Regions from separate parts of the Zooshikella sp. RANM57 genome, predicted to be linked through region 2. Evidence: predicted binding sites of a transcription regulator. Region 2 holds the regulator's gene; each other region holds the start of a gene.
What was found. Region 2 encodes PhoB, which activates phosphate uptake and scavenging genes when phosphate is short. Its sites were predicted from a motif close to TGTCATANNNNTGTCANA; they were not measured.

Region 1: a site for PhoB is predicted at 1,381-1,398, ahead of ACQ96U_RS17890 (choice-of-anchor I family protein). Genes of this name have one in related genera too.
Region 3: a site for PhoB is predicted at 2,082-2,099, ahead of elbB (isoprenoid biosynthesis glyoxalase ElbB). Genes of this name have one in related genera too.
Region 4: a site for PhoB is predicted at 1,453-1,470, ahead of ACQ96U_RS12735 (PA1571 family protein). Genes of this name have one in related genera too.

Annotation. Positions count from the first base shown of each region.
Region 1 covers NZ_JBOIUB010000008.1:270,521-273,738, reverse strand. Annotated here, with positions in the region: gene ACQ96U_RS17895 (NPP1 family protein) at 175-987, opposite strand; gene ACQ96U_RS17890 (choice-of-anchor I family protein) at 1,446-3,218, shown strand, end outside.
Region 2 covers NZ_JBOIUB010000011.1:183,166-186,383, forward strand. Annotated here, with positions in the region: gene ACQ96U_RS20800 (chorismate--pyruvate lyase family protein) at 32-676, shown strand; gene ubiA (4-hydroxybenzoate octaprenyltransferase) at 689-1,558, shown strand; gene phoB (phosphate regulon transcriptional regulator PhoB) at 1,692-2,381, shown strand; gene phoR (phosphate regulon sensor histidine kinase PhoR) at 2,402-3,218, shown strand, end outside.
Region 3 covers NZ_JBOIUB010000013.1:61,037-64,254, reverse strand. Annotated here, with positions in the region: gene ACQ96U_RS21915 (radical SAM protein) at 1-543, shown strand, start outside; gene ACQ96U_RS21910 (thioesterase family protein) at 597-1,076, opposite strand; gene elbB (isoprenoid biosynthesis glyoxalase ElbB) at 1,206-1,859, opposite strand; gene ACQ96U_RS21900 (outer membrane protein OmpK) at 2,920-3,218, shown strand, end outside.
Region 4 covers NZ_JBOIUB010000005.1:226,356-229,573, forward strand. Annotated here, with positions in the region: gene ACQ96U_RS12725 (hypothetical protein) at 1-2, shown strand, start outside; gene htpX (protease HtpX) at 258-1,148, shown strand; gene ACQ96U_RS12735 (PA1571 family protein) at 1,533-1,709, shown strand; gene pdxB (4-phosphoerythronate dehydrogenase PdxB) at 1,937-3,088, opposite strand; gene gspM (type II secretion system protein GspM) at 3,174-3,218, opposite strand, start outside.

The sequences.
Region 1 (3,218 bases), on a different contig from region 2:
ATCTGCTAGCTTTTTAACCCCCTCCTAACCTCCCCCTTCAACAAAGGGGAGGAACTGATGGTGCTTCGAAACAAAAGTTGTCTGCTGCTTGCACGAACTCCTCCCTCTCCTTGGTAAGGGGTGGGGTTTACTAAAAGGCTGGCACAAAAATTAGGGTATTAATATATTAAAAGATTATCCCTTATGATTTGGATTCGACGCTTCAATATCCTGTTCTGAGAAAAGTGGATACCCATCAGGTCGGTTATCATTTAACCTTGTTCTGAAGTTACTATCTTTTAAAGGAATGGTCGCTTTACCATAATCAAAGCTATTTAATTTATTGCGCATTTCTCGATTAACAATACCATCCCCCATTAATTCGTACCAACTCACTATAGTGGGTGTCACAAATTGACCATAGGGATTTTCAGCAATTTCATTCGACTTTGCAAAACGCATTGCATGTGTAGAAATACCATCTTTATGATAAACAAACTTCACATGAGTCCCTTCAAAAGGTACGTTTGAAGCTGGCTTTGTATATAATTTTCCATGTGCGCTGTAACTTGCATAGGTGATTTTACCGTTGGTCGTCCAAATAGCGACATGCTCCCAATCATGGCGATGACCAAAAACATCTATCCACGCAGCCACCTGATCTTTTTCAAAATATAATGCGTAAAAATGACCACAAAACTGATCCTTTCCTGAAGTTGTGCAAGCATATCGATGAAGTGTATTTGAAGTATTTAGAAAATTATTATCATCACAACCTTCTGCAAGCCCACCCGAATTTTTTAATCCTGGGTTTTTTCGTCCATCTCGACTTATACCTGCTGCAGGAAGACAGCCATCGGTATCAAAGTCAAAAACAGGCTCTTGAGTGTTTATAATATTATTAGCAGGGACTGCTTGATCAAGCTTATTAAAGTCATCCGCATGCGTCATTGTCACTAACAACGCACTCATTGCAACAGAAATATATGATGTAGCTTTAATCCTCATTTAAAAGGTTCCTTTGTAAACGATGAGCTATAATTCAAAGGGCTGTAGTTATTATTCTTATAAAAAAATAAAATTAATGGTACGTTTGTTGATAACAATTATGTTATCGTTTCAATGACTAAACTATATTATAGGTATATTTACAAACAAGTTATAAAGGGTATCAACATGTATATCTTTTAATAACTTATTTATGCCACACTTACTCAATCATTTTTATTGTAATAGCACAAATACATTTACAGTTTCATTAAGCCAAAATAGCAGTCATTACTTTTTATCATTTATACGGTTATTGTAAATAATTCAAAGTAACAATAATTATTACAACCGATTACTTAATCAAACCTAAAAAATAAAAAAACGAATAGTACCAGTAAATATAAGTCAGCATGTAACAATTTAATTACATAATAGTATTATTCTTTTATCACCTTCGTTACAAGGAACCAACTTTTGTGAAAACACAACTACAGTCCATACTAACAATATGCCTAACAAGTACATACATTGGTGCATGCGTTTCAAATGACTCACAGCAGATCAAAAAACCAGAAATTGAGTGTCATGCATCTCAACCTTCAGCACAAAGTACAGCACCTGTTAGTGGTTTAACGTTAATAGGAACATCAATCGCGGATGCTGATTTTGCTACCTCAGCAGCAGAAATTGTCAGCTATGATAGTTGTACAGACAAACTTTATGTAGTCAATGCCCAGGCCAAGCAAGTAGATATCATAAGCTTAAATGATCAAGGCAAGCCTTATTCTACAGGCGCGATTAATCTACAATCAGCAGGTAAGCATGCTGGCATTAAAATTGGTGCGGCAAATAGTGTTGCAACGCATCAAGGGCTTATTGCCGTTGCTATCGAAAATGAAAATAAGCAAGCACATGGCATTATAGGTTTATATCGCTCAGATACTCTAGCATTGATTAATACGTTTCCTGCTGGTTCGCTACCTGATATGGTCAGCTTTTCAAAAGACGGTCGCTATATTGCTACTGCAAATGAAGGGGAACCAAGTTCAAACTATCAAGTAGACCCTGAGGGTAGTATTACCCTTGTTGACTTAAGCCATGGAGCATTAAATGCTGAGGTCAAGCAAATAAACTTTAAAGCATTTAATGCAGGCAATTCTCGCCATCATGAGCTACCAAACACTGTTCGTATTTCTGGCCCGAATGCTACAGTTGCTCAAGACCTTGAACCAGAGTATTTAACATTTACTACCAACGGAAAGCTTTTTGCTTCATTACAGGAAAACAATGCACTGGCTAAAATTGATGTAAAATCTGCCCGAATTGATACTATTTTTGGCCTTGGAGGTAAATCATGGGCATCTTATGGGTTAGATGCATCTAATAAAGACAACGTCGCTGGTCATCTTAAATACTACCCACAGCTTGAAAGCCTATATATGCCTGACAGTATTGCCAGTTATACGGTTAATGGAAAAACGTATATTGTAACGGCCAACGAGGGTGATGGAAGAGAGTATGGTTTTACCACCACTCAACATATATGTGATCAATTAGGCTACTTTTGGGACAGTGACGATTTCAAAGGCACAAATGACTACACCACTAAACAAGGTTTTTGTATTGCTCACTCAGATGAAATACGTGGCAAAGAACTGAATATCGCGAAAGACCACCCTTTAGCAAAATCACTTAAAGATAAGAAAAAACTTGGCCGACTCAAGCTGGTTAAACCTAATAAAAAAATACCTGCAAACAAACCAGTAAAATTATTTGGCGCTCGTTCTTTTTCCATTTGGGATGAACATGGTCAGCTTGTTTATGATAGTGGTGATGACTTTGCAAAAATTGTTCTAACCAGCGAAAAACAACACTTTAATAGCACTAATGACAACAATGATAGCGGTGATGACCGTAGTGATGATAAAGGTGTCGAACCAGAGGCTATTGAAGTCGCTTATATTAATGGCCGCCACTACGCATTTATTGGTTTAGAACGCCAAGGGGGCATCATGGTTTACGATATTTCTGATCCTGCAATGGTTAAGTTCATTACTTATGTTAACCATCGGAACTACAATGAGAGTGTATGCACCAAAGTTAATAATGGTGAGTGCGATAACGGCATTTATAACCCTAAAGCCGGAGATCTTGGTCCAGAATCAATAGAATACTTCCAGCGCAATGGGCAACATTTTCTTTCCGTTGGTAACGAAGTAAGCGGTACTACCTCTGTTTACCAAATTAAT
Region 2 (3,218 bases):
TCAATCATATTCAAGCATCCTGCTGCGAATTATGAGCTTCAATCACTACTCCAACATGCAGTTTTTTAGTGAACGTTTATGGCACCCTACCCACGTATGGCATGCTCAAGATCTATTATGCCCTCGTCTTAAATACTGGCTGAATCATCCTGGTTCATTGACGGATCGATTGACTCGCCATTTTAACAGCAAGGCCACCGTTCACCTGCTTAACCAACAATGGTTATCCGCGTCTGAAGAAGAACAACAGTATCTGGGTATTAAAGCTGACACATTAACCAATATTCGGGAAATTACGCTTTTTGTCAGACAGCAGCCTTGTATATTGGCGCGTACTGTGATTCCTAAAGAAACACTGAGTGATAATTTCCAAGAATTACTTACCTTAAATGAGCAACCTCTGGGCCACTTTTTATTTAGTAAAACCAGTATTAAACGTTTACCACAATTTGAACTGACAAAGTTGAATACAACTGAGTTACCCATTCCCCACAACTTACAGTTACCCTCAGCACAAGTATGGGGTCGCCGATCCAAATTTTTACTCGATCAACAACCACTGATGATCACTGAGTATTTCTTACCCTTTTTACTTCACAACATCCAAAGCGAACAAATTGGCAACCCAGCTGCAAGTGATATACTAACTACCTCATCGCCTTCAAATGATCATTAAAAAAACGTCAATATGCGTGTAATCCAGCAACAATGGCCCCGCCTATGGGCTTATAGTCAACTTATGCGGCTAAACCGCCCTATTGGTACCTACCTCTTACTTTGGCCCACACTATGGAGTCTATGGATTGCAGCACAGGGATTGCCGAATATAGAGCTGGTCATTATTTTTTCATTGGGTGTTTTTTTAATGCGCAGTGCAGGCTGTGTCATCAATGACTTTGCTGATCGTCATTATGATGGCCATGTCAAACGAACTCAGCTACGCCCATTAATTACTGGAAAGGCCTCAGCAACAGAAGCAATTTGGCTATTTTTTGTTTTAGTACTACTTTCATTTCTACTGGTTCTGCAAACTAACACCTATACCGTACTGCTATCTTTTGGTGCACTTGCACTTGCAACCTGCTACCCATTTATGAAGCGATATACCCACTTCCCACAAGTTGTATTGGGGGCAGCGTTTTCTTGGAGCATTCCAATGGCATTTTCGGCACAAACAGGTGAATTATCAGTGACTACCTGGTTACTTTATGCCGCGAATTTGTCATGGACAGTAGCCTATGATACCCAGTACGCTATGGTTGATCGTGATGATGATTTGCAAATCGGTATAAAGTCCACTGCAATATTGTTTGGTCGTGCGGATAACCTGATTATTGCTATTTTACAGCTACTTGCATTACTGTTGATGGTTATTGTAGGCATTATCCAACAGCTTGACTGGCCATTCTATACTGGTCTTATTGCTGCTAGTTTGCTATTCATTTACCAGCATTACTTGACACATGGACGTAACAGAGAGCGTTGTTTTCTTGCGTTCTTGAATAATCATTGGGTCGGATTACTCATTTTCCTGGGCACTATGACTGCTTTTTGGTAACAGTTAGGACCATTTGGCATATCTGCTAAATGCCTAAAAGGTTTCAATCAACAGCCTTTTATTTGTCATTTAATTGTAACAAACAGTCTGTGTAATGAGTTGCTGACCCGTAGAGCGAAGAGAAGGCTTGAACATGGTTGGCAAAAAAATACTTATTGTTGATGATGAAGCCCCAATCAGGGAAATGATTGCAGTCGCCCTAGAAATGGCTGGCTATGAATGTCTGGAAGCAGACAATACACAGGATGCGCACGGTATTATCATTGACAAAAAGCCAGACCTAATTCTGCTGGACTGGATGTTACCTGGTACCAGTGGAATAGAATTGGCTCGGCGCTTACGAAGGGACGAAATGACGGCTGGCATTCCTATCATTATGCTGACCGCAAAAGGAGAAGAAGACAATAAAATACAAGGCTTAGAGGTTGGTGCAGATGACTATATCACCAAACCATTTTCACCACGCGAACTCGTTGCTCGCCTAAAAGCAGTCTTACGCCGCTCAGGTGCTCAAGAACCACAAGAACCCATTCGTGTTGAAGGACTTGAACTTGACCCTGTCAGCCACCGAGTAACAATCAATGGCAAACCTACCGATATGGGGCCTACTGAATATCGCCTGCTACAATTTTTTATGACTCATCAAGAACGTGCCTATACCCGAAGTCAACTACTTGATCAAGTATGGGGAGGCAATGTGTATGTTGAAGAGCGAACTGTTGATGTCCATATCCGCCGTCTGCGTAAAGCACTAGGTAATGGCCATGACCGCTTGATACAAACGGTGCGCGGTACAGGTTATCGTTTTTCCACCAAAGGTTAGTCAGTATAGATTGGTAAACCATGCCACAACGATTGTTTTTTGGGGCAGTCATTGTAGTCATCTTTGGGCTTGCCATTGATGAGCTTGCTTGGACCCTAGTTGTAACTTTGAGTAGTTATCTCTTCTGGACCTTAGTACAGGTTTATAAATTAAACCATTGGCTTCAGGAAAGTGAGCTCACCAATAATGAACCACCAGAAAGCCGAGGTATCTGGGGAGAAATCTTTGATGCTATCTACCGACTCCAACGCAGCCATCAAAAGTCCCGTGCTCGCTTACAAGCAGTTATTGATAGAGTACAAGACTCAACGGCTGCACTTTCTGATGCTGTAGTCATGATTGATAGCCATGGTAATTTGGAGTGGTGGAACCATGCCGCCGAAAAGCTATTAGGGTTTCGTTCGCCCGTAGATCGAGGTCAGCTCATCACCAACCTGATTCGTGATCCTGTATTTTGTAAGTACTTTGAAGAAAAGCGCTATGCAGATCCACTTGAGATACCCTCACCCATTACAGAACAGATCCATCTACTCTTTACGATCACGCTATTTGGTCGAAACGACCGGTTACTGTTAGCCCGGGATATCACCCGCTTACATAACCTTGAACAAATGCGCAAAGACTTTGTTGCCAATGTATCCCATGAACTACGTACACCACTGACCGTTATCCGAGGTTATTTAGAAACCTTTGCTGATAATGCGGATAACCTGCCTGAACGATGGCTTCGTGCAATTCACCAAATGCAACAGCAATCTGATCGGATGGAAAATCTGGTGAGTGATTTATTATTGTTATCTCGTTTAGAAACCAGTGATAAAATTAGTGACCCTAAAG
Region 3 (3,218 bases), on a different contig from region 2:
ATTTCATCTCCTTATACAATTCGATTTCGCATTAGTATCGACTATCCAGACGCTGTACAACATGATAAAGACCGAGGAACAGGCTCTTTTTCACTGGCACTTAAGGCGCTCCGTGAACTCCATCAAATAGGGTTTCCAGTCTCAATTGCTCGCCAACAATTAAGGGAGGAAAATTCAGAATATGTGACAAATCAGTATCGGAAGCTACTGGATAACATCGGCCTGCCACAGTCAATTTCTATCATTCCCTTTCCTGACTTTGCGCCTCCATTTACTCACAGAAAAACGCCTCACATTACTGAACACTGCATGCGAACCTATCATTCCCCTACTAGCCGACAACACTTTATGTGTGCATTCAGCAAAATGGTGGTTAAGATACGAGGGAATCTACGGGTATATGCCTGCACCTTAGTTGATGATGATCCTGAGTATGACTTAGGGGCAAATTTGCATGAAAGCATGAGTCAGCAAATTCGTCTTGGGCATCATCGCTGCTACAGCTGCTTTGCTTTTGGCGCCTCCTGTAGTGAAGGCACATAAAGCTGGCTTTTACCTCTTAATTAATGAAGGAGGTTATAAGCCCCAAAATTATGTCAACCACACAAGTAAGTGCCCGTTCCAACAGCACAAAGCTCATGTTGATCGTTATAAAACTCTGAACGCGTTACAGCGACTTTATTACCTGAACGCAACAATGTAGCAACCACATAAAAGGCATTACCTCGACCTGGACGCAAGTAGTCTACACGTAAATCTATGGTGCTAATTTTTGATAGACGCTTAATACGCTCTTCTAAGCTCAAATGCTCTAATTTACGGAAAGCACCCACCAAAGCCATAGCGCCTCCAGTAACGTCCAGCATTGCCGAAATAACGCCACCATGCAATATCCCCATAAAGTAATTACCTATAAGCTCTTCTTTCATTGGTAAATGCATTTCAACACAATTAGCTTCAACACGAGTAATCTTCATCCCTAAAAATTTATTGAATGGAACCTTGTCAAAAAATGACATCACTGCAGCTTTTATTTCAGGTAAAAACTCTTCAACATCTTTTGTACTATGCTTCACTGCTTCCCACCCTTGAAAGCGTTAAAAGTAGTAGACCTGGATATCCGCTGAGATCAAGGGCATATCAGTATCTTGAAATACGACATACCCTAACTTATCCCCATATCCTTGGTTATAGGATAATACCCTCTAACATAACGCCAGAACAGCATGTACCAACTTTTCTATCCCTGCTGAGGCTTCATTTATTCGCTGCGCAAGCATATAAGCTGGTGTTGTGACTAGTTTATGTTGTTCATCAATGACAACATCGTCTACATTACAAGGCACATGCTGTGCGCCCATGGCATTGATCGCTTCGGCTGTTGCTGTATCGTGACCAATCGTACACTTTACTTTATCGCCATAAATTTTGGCTGCTAATACCGGGGCAATGCAGATCAAGCCAACAGGTTTTGTCGCTTTAGCAAACCGTTGACAGACTTCAAGTACTTCAGGCTGTACTTGCATAGCCTGTCCCTCAGTTGCAAATGAACATAAGTTCTTTGCAGCACCAAATCCGCCAGGAAAAATTAATGCATCAAAATCTCCTTCTCTAAGCGCAGACAAACTTTTTATATCCCCTCGAGCAATTCGGGCAGCTTCAACCAGCACCTGCCTTGTTTCGCCCTCAACCACTTCTCCAGATAAATGGTTAATCACATGTTGTTGAGGGATATCAGGCGCAAAACACTGGTAATGTACATTAGCTTTATCAAGGTGCAACAAAGTTAATACCGACTCATAAATTTCAGCTCCATCAAAAACACCACATCCAGACAAAATAACTGCAACACGTTTCATTTTCTCTCCTTGTTTTGCTGTTGGAAGTACTTTAAGTCGAAGTATCAGTTAAACAACAACCATACAACCGCTAGCTTTTAGTCAAGATAGCTTTTGCATTCATAAAATTAGAAAGTCCTAATAAAATACGTTTTACGAATTATGTTAACCAGATCAAATTTATCAGGGTACACTCACCTGAAATATACAATCATCCAAATCCAAAGCATGTAAATTTTTTTTTATTACAATATTATGCCTAGTTTACCTGTACAAGTACCTTACTCATTAGATGCTTCATGGACCTTAACGATATCTGCACCAAAGTGCTCAACCCATTGTGCTATGTAAGTTTACCAAAAAATATATAATTTCAATAAAAAAATAACGCAAAATTAATTAATATTACTTCCATAAAAAACACAACCATTCTCATTTAAATAAATCGATAACGTCGTATAAAAACTGCTTTTTCCGACTTTATTTAAAGTAAATTTCATCACTCACAGACTTTCCCGACATGAATTTTTGACTTCACGCAAATAAAATAAAATAAAATGAATTAGTTGTTTTATTGTCATCTTTTTTTCATGTTAGAATCTATCCCGCAGAAGAGAGGTTAACTACTTATTACTCATTACTTGTTTGGTTTTTACCAAACAACGTATTCCCTCAGTGAGAATATATAACCATAGTGAAGGGTAAAAATTCATCACAAAGGGTTTACGTAGTAAGACCCTATAACAGGTTTTAAAATGAACTCAATTAAAAAGGATAATGGTTGAGTACAAATAAAGCATGTTATAGGCAACGTGGAACGTTAGAAATAAGCAGTAAATGATACCCAAAGTAACGTAAACAAAGCAGTACCTCCTGTTACTTTGTCATTAACAATGGCAAAGTAACAGACTTTAAATGCTATTGATAAAAAAAATAGTTGCTCTGGGTTCAAGTATTAGGTGCAAACATTATAAAAAAACCTACATGTTAAGAAAGCATACATCCCCTGTGCGACAGTCAGCCAAGGGATAAGCCAATGGCATATGCGTTCTTGCAGTCACACATGCCAAGAGTAGTAGTTATGCAAAAAATTATACTTCCTACAACGTTAGTGATGGCTTCACTCATTACACTTTCTGCTCATGCAGAAATGACTTATAGCTTTGGCAATGTCAGTGTCAACTACCTTGAGTGGGATGCGGATACTGAAGTCAAAACAGGCAGAACAAAAGAAGACTTCTCCTACCTTGAAATAGAAGGCGGTGCCGGCTTCAACTGGGGTGAGGTTTATGGCTTTTATGACTTCGAGGAGTGGGATAAAGACTCAGATAAATACCGCTTCTTTGGTAAAGGCAATGTGCGTTACTTCCTCGGTGATCA
Region 4 (3,218 bases), on a different contig from region 2:
GAAGGTGTTATTATTAAATAATTACAATAACCACAGCCTCGCAGCAACTTAAGACACTGCTAAAAAAACACCTCATCCGGAACTGCTAGCGCAATTAAAAGCCCCCTAATATTTCAGTATTTATTTATAACAAAGCCACATAAACTAAACCTGTAAGAACACATCTAACTGTTGTGTTCAAGCATATATACTCTTGAAAAACAATTAACAAACCACATATCAGACTAATAGATTATTGATGAGATAGGTAACCAAGCATGAAACGAATTATGCTTTTTCTTGCCACCAACTTAGCTGTACTGGTCGTTGCCAGTATCACGCTCAACATATTGGGTGTTGGTAGTTACTTAACGAGACAAGGGTTAGATTTTGGCAACCTGTTAATGTTTTGTGCTGTATTTGGTATGGCAGGTTCTTTTATTTCCCTGCTACTTTCAAAAGCAATAGCCAAATGGTCAACAGGTACACAGCTAATTGAGCAGCCCACCTCAAGCAATGAGCGCTGGCTGGTAGAAACAGTACAAGATCTTGCTAATAAAGCAGGCATTGGCATGCCAGAAATTGGTATCTTCCACTCACCACAAGCCAACGCATTTGCTACCGGCTGGAATAAAAATAATGCACTTGTAGCAGTAAGCACCGGCCTTTTAGAACGAATGAGTGCCGATGAGGTTCGTGCGGTTATAGGTCATGAAATTGGTCATGTTGCCAATGGCGATATGGTGACACTGTCGCTGATACAAGGTGTAGTGAATACATTTGTGATGTTCTTTGCCCGAGTCATTGGCTATGCCGTTGATAGTTTCCTTCGTCGTGATAATGATAGTGGCGGCGTAGGTTTTGGTTTTTACATCACCACATTTGTTATGGAAATTGTACTTGGTATTCTGGCTTCTACAATTGTCATGTGGTTCTCTCGTCAGCGCGAATACCGGGCCGATCAAGCAGGTGCTGAATTAACCAGTCGTGAAGCCATGATTGGTGCCTTACAACGCTTACAAGCCGATTATGCTGAGCAGAGTGCATTGCCCTCAACCATGACAGCGTTTGGCATTAGTGGCGAACAAAAATCCAGCTTACTTGCCAATTTATTTTTGAGCCACCCACCCTTAGAAGACCGCATTGCTGCTTTGCAAAACATGAAATAATCACTCATTAGTACCTAACGATTAAGGGTGGCAAGCAACCGCCCTTGATCAAATGTCCCCCTTCTTTTTTTACAAATGAACTGCATTTTCTGCATATCCGCGTCCAACATTATTGATCCCATGAATTAAAGTGTGTAACCGCTAACTACAGAGTATTAATAATAGCAAGGAACTTTTTTTTTAGTTCATTTAGGTATAAAAACCACTGCACATACGTGTTGCAGTTAGCATGGGATGTCGTTTAATCTCACATTTAGAAAACATAAAAAAAACTTTTGTGACTCGTTAAGCGCCTTGCCAAACATATTAAAAACTTATTACATAGTGCGGCGTCATACAGGTGCGTAACGAATTTTGTACTGATTAGGCTAAGAGGTAACGAACATGCACCTACAAACCGTCCCAAGCGGCAATAAAACCACTCTGCCCCATCGTCCTGATATTTTTAATGGTGGTGCCATCATTGATGAAAATGGCAAAGAAGTGCCTATCACGGAAGAAATGTTGCAAAAAGCATTTAAACGGCTAGAAAAAGCCTGGGTGCTTCCCAGAAAAAAATGAAAACTCTTACAAAAACCAGCACACTGACAGTAAACGTGACATTACAAAAAAGAGCTGATAATCATTCGCAACACTTGAAAATAACCTAATTGCACACAGTCTGTAGTCGTGTGCAGCATTAATCAGTAATAAACTGCTACTAAACCTGAAGGCTTAGTAACAGGCTAAAAAATTATAATAATATACGGCGTGAAAAGTGTAGCGTATTTGAAACCTACCACTTAACACTAATGAATGACTACTTTAAAACCTAATGCCTTAAATGCATTAACTACATCGCCAGGGCAGTTTTTCAACTTAATTTTTAGTGTCTTAAATTCACGTCGTTCACGATAATTCTTACGTAAACCATCAAAAATTTTTCCAACCTCTGCACCCGGCTTTAGCAATTCACGTCGTAACATGACATCATCACAACGTATATCGTATAAAGAACGTATTGCTGTAGAAACCGCTTGTTGGCGAGGGACATTGCCCGCAAAACTAATGCTTTTCATTACGGGTATTGGTGCAATACCTGGCAGCTTGATTCGGGTAGGCAATCCAAAAAAGCGACAAGCCGCTTTATAAATCATTTCTGTACCCTGCATTTTTCCATCCAAGCTATAACCAGCGATGTGCGGTGTAGCAAGTTCAACATAAGGTAATAAAGCGGTATTAATCTCCGGCTCGCCTTCCCAAACATCAAGCACAACAGTGGTATCAAAACCTTCACTTTTTAATTTAAGTAAAGCCTCATTATTAATGACAGCCCCACGCCCCGAATTGATTAAAATCGTACCTGGCTTCAGTTGTCGTAAAACCTGATCATTAAACAAATGATATGTTGGATAGGGACCTGAGTGAGTCAGTGGTGTGTGCAATGAAATAATGTCACTTTCAGCAATCAGCGTGGGAAGATCTACATAAGCGCCATGAGGCTCACTTTCTTCCAGAAAAGGGTCACAGACACATGTCGCTACACCCAAACGCTGTAGTACTTGGTGTAACGTACCACCCACATTACCTTTACCAACAATCCCCACCACTTTATCGCGAATATCAAAATCCTGCTGTTCCGCTAACACATTAAGCGCACTGAGGACATACTCAACAACAGCATTGGCATTACAACCAGGTGCACTAGCAAAACCAATACCTTTAGCTGACAAAAATGGTTCATCTATATGATCTGTACCTATCGTTGCTGTCCCAACAAAACGTATAGCACTGTCCTGTAACAGCTCTGCATTTACCTGAGTAATTGAGCGCACTAGGAGCATGTCAGCTTCACGCAAATGCTCAGCCGTAATAGCCCGTCCAGGCAGACGAATAATATCCCCAAAAGAAGCAAAAAAAGCATCTAACAACGGAATATTTTCATCAGCAACGATCTTCATGTCCAATACCTGTCACAAATAAACCTCATTAAGCCATGCTCATACATCAGGTGCAAGATACATATTCAACTATTAATATAATCTGTTATGTACTTGTTAACTGAAAGCTTACCCTCAGGTCAACCAATCC